Regions from separate parts of the Cupriavidus sp. Agwp_2 genome, predicted to be linked through region 2. Evidence: predicted binding sites of a transcription regulator. Region 2 holds the regulator's gene; the other holds the start of a gene.
What was found. Region 2 encodes FNR, which switches genes on or off when oxygen is low (the NO sensors DNR and NnrR bind a similar motif). Its sites were predicted from a motif close to TTGATNNNNATCAA; they were not measured.
Positions count from the first base shown of each region.

Region 1 (3,850 bases), on a different replicon from region 2:
ACCGGGCTGAATCTTCGCTGAGGTCGACGAGGATGGTTCTAAAGTCCATGACGTGATTCCGTGGTTTGACCGACGTGACAAAAAATGCATAGGGCAGGCGCCGGGCTGGATCAATCGAGCGGGTAGGAGCGACGATATTCCGGCATAGTGACTGCCCAGCGCAGGTCGCGCTCGATGAGCTGGCGAAGCGCGTCGCTTGCCTGTGGCTCGCCGTGGACGACAAACGTACGCCGCGGCGCCTGGTGAAAGCCGCCAAGCCATGTCATGAGTTCCGCGGCATCGGCATGTGCGGACATGTTCTCGACCTGCTCCACCGACGCATGCACGGCGATGTCCTTACCATGGACGCGAATGTCGCGCCGGCCTGCGGCCAGCGCTGCGCCGCGCGTACCCGCCGCCTGGAAGCCGGAAAGCAGGATGGCATTGCGAGGGTTCGGACCGTAGGCGGCAAGATGGTGGACCACGCGACCACCGGTAGCCATGCCGCTGCCAGCCAGGATGATCTTGGGACTTCGGTCGTGGTTCAGCCAGATCGACTGCTCCATGCTCTGCACCGGGATGGCGAGGTTGCAGGCTGCGGCGCACTCTTCGCGGCTGATGCGCAGTTCTTCCGGATGCAGCGAGAAAATCATGGTCGCATCGATGGCCATCGGGCTGTTGAGGTACACCGACACGTCGGGGATTCGCTTGAGCTCGCGCAGGCGGTGCAGGCAGTAAAGCAGGCTCTGCGTGCGCCCCACCGCGAAAGCGGGGATGATCAAACTGCCGCCGCGGCCAATTGTCCGGCTGACTATCTCGCCGAGCACATCGAGTGGGTCGTCGTCCGGATGCCGCCGGTCGCCGTAGGTGGACTCCACCAGCAGGTAATCCGCCTGACGCACCATTTCCGGCGCGCGCATGACGACGTCCTGCTGCCGCCCGAGGTCGCCTGAGAAGACGATGCGCTTGCCGTCGACGAACAACGTGACAATAGCTGCCCCGATGATATGTCCGGCCCGGGCAAACTCGGCCTCGATGCCGGGCGCTACCTGGAAGCGCTTGCCGAACTGCATCGGCTGGAGTCGCCGCATTGCTCGTTCAGCGTCGGCGGCCGTGTAAAGGGGCAATGCGGGGCGATGACGCGAAAAACCCTTGCGGTTCGCGTAATCGGCGTCTTCTTCCGCCAGGTGGGCGCTGTCTGGCAGCAGGATGCCGCACAGCTGCGCGGTGCCCATTGTGCAGTACACGCTGCCGCGGAAGCCGTTCCGCACCAGCAGGGGCAAATACCCGCTGTGGTCGATGTGGGCATGGGTCAGCACCACGGCGTCGAGCTTGGCCGGATCGAGCGGCAGTGGGTCCCAATTGCGCAGGCGCAGGGTCTTGTATCCCTGGAACAGGCCACAGTCGACCATGACCTGTTGACTGCCGGTATCGAGCAGGTACTTGGAGCCGGTGACCGTATCGGTCGCGCCGAGGAATTGCAGTTGCATGCTGGTGTCCTTTGACGCTTGCGCGAAGCCGTTGGTCCCGCCACGGGTGCCGCTGGCCGATACAGCCAGTCTAGGTGGGGGAACCGAGTGGTGGTTGATACGGATCAATCATGCGGACATGCGAATACCTACGCTTGAACAGTGTCCCGCCCCGCCCGCCCCACGTGGCGTCCACGCAGGGCCAACAGCAGTGCGCACCGTGGCTCCGCGCGGAGCAGATCTTGGGAAACGTCATGCAAAATCGCTCCAACGCGTTGCAAAAGGCCTGCCCCCAACCCAGGATTTCATCGTCCCGCGTCCGGCGTTGAGCCATGTCAACCCGAATTCACCATCACCATCTACTCTGATTAGAGCGAATCTTAAGATGGGACTTGGGTCGATCCTTCTCAGGAGACATCTCATGTATAAGCGCATCTTGCTTGCCGTGGACGGCAGCCGCTCCTCCGACCTGGCGCTCAGCCAGGCGATCGCCATCGGCCGGGCCACCAATGCCGAAGTCAAAGTGCTGTACGTGGTGGACGACAGCGACATCTATTTCGGGACGGGCTCTTTCGACCCGCACGAACTGGTCAGAGAACTGGTCTCTCATGGCCGCAAGGCATTGGATGCGGCCACTGCCCGCCTTAGCGAAGCCGGTATCCGCTGCAACGCACAACTGGACGAGAAGCCCTTGGCCCCAGGCCGGATCTCGACGACCATCGTCAACGAAGCAAACACCTGGAATGCCGACATGATCGTTTTGGGGACCCATGGCCGGCGCGGCGTTAGGCGCGTGCTGATGGGCAGCGTGTCAGAAGGCGTCCTTGCGCAGACCACCAAGCCGGTGCTGCTGGTCCGTAGCGAGATCGAAGGCTGATTGCGCCATGCCGCCGACCATGCGAGCGATGCTGTTCGAGGGGGCGGGGCTGCCCTTGCGCCTGCTGGACGTCACAGTGCCCGAGCCAGGGCCGGGCGAGGTCCGCATTACCGTGGCCGCCTGCGGCGTGTGCCGCACCGATCTGCATATCGCCGACGGCGACCTGCGCTATCCCAAGCCTGCGCTCATTCCGGGGCACGAGATCGTCGGCACGGTCGAATCGTGTGGCACCGGTGTCACCGCGTTCAGGCAGGGCGACCGTGTCGGCGTGCCATGGCTGGGCCATACCTGCGGACAGTGCAGCTACTGCGTGCGACATCACGAGAATCTCTGCGACGCGCCGCAGTTCACCGGCTACACGCGTGACGGCGGCTACGCGGAGTACGTGGTGGCCGACAGCCGCTACTGCTTCAGCATTCCCGCCGCCTATGACAACGAGCACGCCGCCCCACTGCTCTGTGCCGGCCTGATCGGCTACCGCACGCTGCGAATGGCGGGTGAAGCGCGCCGCATCGGCATCTACGGCTTTGGTGCGGCAGCCCACCTGGTGACGCAAATCGCCGTGGCGCAGGGCCGGGAGGTCTATGCCTTCACCCGCACGGGCGACAGCGCTGCCCAGCAGTTGGCACACCAGTCTGGCGCATGCTGGGCCGGCGCCAGCGACCTCGATGCACCGGTACCGCTGGACGCGGCACTGATCTTTGCCCCCGTGGGCGCGCTGGTGCCGCGTGCGCTGCGCGCCATCGACAAAGGCGGCATCGTCGTCTGCGGCGGCATCCATATGAGCGACATCCCGGCTATGCCCTACCAGTTGCTGTGGGAAGAGCGACGGCTGTGCTCCGTGGCCAACCTCACTCGGGCCGATGGCGACGCGTTGATGGCGATCGCGGCCCACACGCCGCTACAGACCCATATCACCACCTATCCGCTCGAACAGGCCAACGTTGCCTTGGTCGACCTGCGCGCGGGCCGCCTCGCCGGCGCCGCCGTCCTGACTATCCATCCCTGAGTCTTTTCCGCCGCCTGCAGCAGGGATGCCAGGGAGAACGCTTGATTTGGCTGAAGGCCGGCACGCAAGTGCCTAGCATGCACTCGTGGTTTCGTGTGCTTGGACGACCCGACAAGATTTCAGCCGACAAGCTTTCAGGAGAGGAACAAAAACCGCCGGCGTCTCCCTTTTCGGGAGGCTTTCAACGGCGCTTACCGACCACATTGAGAATGCGTTCGCCCTCTCTGGTCAGGCGAAATTGCCTCCGATCAGGTCTCGAGGTCTCGAGCTGCGCCAGCTGGCGCTCAACGAGTGCACTGATGTCAGCGGGGTCCAACTCGCGGGTATGTTCCGAATCGCTGAGAATCATCAGCGCTGCGAGCTCGTGGGGGCTTAGCATCTCTGTCTCCCGCAGAGGTTGACGATTACGCGTGCGGCGCTGCATGACGGAGCAGCATGGGCCACGCGTTGCAGCAACCGAATTTTAGGGGCCACTATGTCGGGTCGTGGCCCTGACTGCGGATCTTTTGAGGTAGG
Region 1 covers NZ_CP088085.1:466,279-470,128, forward strand. Annotated here, with positions in the region: gene LPA45_RS32460 (universal stress protein) at 1-49, opposite strand, end outside; gene LPA45_RS32465 (MBL fold metallo-hydrolase RNA specificity domain-containing protein) at 111-1,469, opposite strand; gene LPA45_RS32470 (universal stress protein) at 1,870-2,325, shown strand; gene LPA45_RS32475 (zinc-dependent alcohol dehydrogenase family protein) at 2,333-3,334, shown strand.
Region 1: the regulator FNR is predicted to act here: its motif matches at 1,774-1,787, upstream of LPA45_RS32470 (universal stress protein).

Region 2 (3,850 bases):
TGCAGGTCGAATCCGTTGGCGATTTCGCCGTTTGTGGATGCCTGGCCGGCGTCCGTGACTTCGGGCTCGCCGGCGGCGGATGCTTCGCCCCCCGCCGGCTCGGCAAACGCCTCTTCATCGGCGCTACCGGGCTTGCCTGCCGCCAGCGCCTCGAAATCGATGGCCTGCTGATCCAGCAGCGTTGCCTGCGCCTGCGCCTGGGCATCTTCAAGCGGCGGCAACTCGTCCAGCGTGCGCAGCCCGAGGTCGTCCAGGAAGGCCTTGGTGGTGGCATACAGGGCCGGCCGGCCCGGCACGTCGCGGTGGCCGATCACCTCGATCCAGCTACGGTCTTCCAGCTTCTTAATGACTTCCGTACTAACCGTCACGCCGCGGATTTCCTCGATATCGCCGCGCGTCACCGGCTGGCGATAAGCGATGATCGCCAGCGTCTCCATCACGGCGCGCGAATATTTCGGCGGCTTTTCAGGATTCAGGCGGTCGAGGTATTCGCGCATTTCGGGGCGGCTCTGGAAGCGCCAGCCGCTGGCCAGCGACACTAGCTCCACGCCGCGCGGGCGCCAGTCCTGGCGCAACTCCTCCAGCAGCACGCGGACGGTGTCCGCGCCGACATCGTCGGCGAACAGCCGTCGCAGATCATTGACGCGCAAAGGTTCCTGCGCGCAGATCAGCGCCGTCTCGAGGACGATCTTCGCCTCTTGGGTATTCATGTTGATGGTGTGCAGCCTGTCTTTGCACCTGCTCCCGGACGGATCCGGGGCACCGGAGATTTTGGATACAGCGACGCCAATGCCATCGCCATCTCATTGCGCAGCTCACCCGGATACCTGCTGCATCCAAGCCGTGCACTTCCATTCTTTGCATCGAGTTGCCGGGTCACTCCGGCAGGAGATCGTTCGCATGCCGCCATGGGCCGGTCAGCGAACCTCTTGCGTGGCACATCCGAAAACCGGACGCTGCTGTCGGCGAACTGAACGCCTCGGACGCAAGAAAAACGGGTATCGGGAGCAAGGCCGGCATCTCCAACACCGCAGTGCCAGCCGGGCTTTGATCTTTTGAACCGGATGGACCGCGGGCCGGGCCGGGCATCGAACCACCAACGCTTCCCGCCGCCGTGGGCGTGCCTTCTGGTAGGAAGGCCGCTTGGCGCTGCTCGCCGTTGCTTACAAAACACCGCGCGATACCGCAATGTTGGCGATTGTATGGCATTCCCGCCCTTGCCCGCAACCATCATTCGCTGCGCCGCGCGCCCCATGCGCCTCAAAAGACCAGGCAGAAACCCTGCTCTGCCAGCGAATGTGGCAGCAACACCGCGCGCGCCAGGCCAAGGGCCCCGAACGCCATGACCGCCACGCCCGCGCCCACCCGCACCGCGCGCTGCCGCGACAGGCTGCGCAGGTAGCCGGACAGCCCCGACAGCACCATCAGGTTGGGCAGCGTGCCGACGCCGAACACGCCCATCACCAGTGCGCCGGAACCGGCATTGCCGGCGAGCAGCGCAAGCGTCAGCGCACCATAGACCATGCCGCACGGCACCAGCCCCCAGGCCAGTCCAACCCCGTAGCGCCTGGCAAGGCCCCCATGCGCACGCACGAACGCGGGCATGTTGCCGCCTAGCCGGCCCAACTGCCGCGCCACGCCACTGCCAGCCCGCGCCGCCAGCCGCTCCAGCCATGCCACGGTAAAGGCATTGCCGCGCAGCAGGCGCCAGCCCGACCACAGCAGCATCGCGCTGCCGGCACCGAACAGCCAGCGCTGCAACGGCAGGTAATCCTGCTTCCACGCGCCGGCGCCGATCGCGCCCAGTAGCGCGCCTAGCATCATGTAGGTCGAAATCCTGCCCAGGTGCATTGCCAGCAACTCGCCGACCCAGGCAGCACGGCTGCGCACGAAGGTCATGGCCGCAACGCTGCCACGTGGTTGTTCGACTGCCAGCGCGATGCCGCCACACATTGCTGCACAGTGCACGCCGCCCAGCAATGCCAGCATAAAAACGCTAATTAGCACACCAAATGTCAAATCTGGCTCCCTGCCGCATCACATCGCACGGTAAAATGTCCTGATCGCGCCCTCGCATCCAATCTTGCAGGTTCCAATTGCTTACCTCCATTCCAATCACCGAAATGTCGCCCCGTTGCTCCACATGCGCGATGGGGCAACTGTGCCTTCCGGTTGGCATGTCCCAGCAAGACCTTACCAAGATGGACACGCTGGTGCAGGAACGCATCCGGGTCCATAAGGGTGAGACCTTGTATCGCATGGGCGATCCCCTCACCGCGGTTTATGCCGTTCGCTTCGGCACGCTCAAGACGCACGTCACGACCGAAGACGGCCGTTCACAGATTACCGGTTTCCATCTGCCAGGCGAGATCGTCGGACTCGACGGCCTGGGGGAAATGCAGCATGCCTCTGACGCGACCGCGCTGGAAGATACCGAAGTCTGCGTAGTCCGCCTTGGTGACCTCCAGACCCTGTCCGCAGACCTGCCTTCGCTGCAGCACCAGTTCCTGCGGCTGATGGGCAAGGAAATCACGCACGACCAGCTGATGCTGGTGACACTCGGCTCGATGCGCGCCGAAGAGCGCCTGGCCGCGTTCCTGATCAACCTGTCGGAGCGCCTTTCGGCACGCGGGTACTCGTCGACCGAATTCGTGATGCGCATGAGCCGCGAGGAAATCGGCAGCTACCTGGGCCTGAAACTGGAAACCGTCAGCCGCCTGTTCTCGCGCTTCGCTGAAGCCGGCCTGATTCAGATTCGCCAGCGCCACGTGAAGCTGGTGGATCTCGCCGGCATCAAGCAGCTCTACAGCCGCAGCTGCTGACCCTTTCCCACACCACACCACACCACACCGCATTGCGCTTGCGCCGCACAGGGCGGCGCAAGCATCCCCCTTCACTCCAGCTCGTCGGTATCGCTAAGTCGCGTCGGCATCGTGTACAGCGTCAGCCCGCTGGACAGCGCGCAGAATATCCACGCCAGCAGGAAGCTCATCGTATAGATCGATTCGCGCGACGCCTCGATCGGATGCCCGAAGAACTTCAGGTCGCCGGGATCCACGACCGAGAACACCGTCGCGGTGGCGAAGCCCGCCATCAGGAACCCCGGCCACAAGACCCACATCAGCCAGCGCAACCTCATGGCTGCCTCGCTGCGCTCGGCTGAGGCCGCACTGCCTCCGCCTTCTCGACCACCAGTCCATGACGCGCCGCGCCCTGCACCGGCATGTCAGGATGCGACGACGCAAGCCAGATGGTGACGCCGCACGCCACCATCGCGACCAGCGGGCCGCTCATCAACAGCCACGGCCACGGCTCTTTCCACCACGGATTGCCTTGCTGATTCATCATGCCCCCTTAAGTTCTGCACCGAGCGCCTGGCGTCACAGGTCGCGCGGCACGATAAAGCTGGTGGTTTGCCGGATCTCGGCGCTGCCCCGCTCAGTTGCTTCGCTGGTCACCGTCACGCTGATCTTGTGCGTGCCTTGCGCGGCGTATTCGATCGGCACGCGTATGCGGATCGGCAACAGCCGGTTCGACGTCGGCGCCAGCGACTCGGCCTGCTTGTCGTATTCGACCGTCAGGTTTTTCAACTCGTCGCTGTCGGCTCGCACGCTGATGTGCATCGGCCCTTCAGTCGTGTTGATCAGCTGCAGGCGATAGACGTTCTCGATCCAGCGGCCCTCGACTTCCCGGCCCAACGCGCCGCGGTCGCGGATGATGTCCACCTTCAGCGGCGTGCGCAGCGCGATCGAAGCGACGAAGCCCGCAAGCAGCGCAACCCACACCACCGAATAGATGATGACACGCGGGCGCATCAAGCGCTTGCGCGACGCTGCCGCCGACAGCGCCT
Region 2 covers NZ_CP088083.1:2,249,413-2,253,262, forward strand. Annotated here, with positions in the region: gene scpB (SMC-Scp complex subunit ScpB) at 1-710, opposite strand, end outside; gene LPA45_RS10575 (sulfite exporter TauE/SafE family protein) at 1,261-2,019, opposite strand; gene fnr (fumarate/nitrate reduction transcriptional regulator Fnr) at 2,097-2,822, shown strand; gene LPA45_RS10585 (hypothetical protein) at 2,894-3,139, opposite strand; gene LPA45_RS10590 (FixH family protein) at 3,136-3,345, opposite strand; gene ccoG (cytochrome c oxidase accessory protein CcoG) at 3,381-3,850, opposite strand, start outside.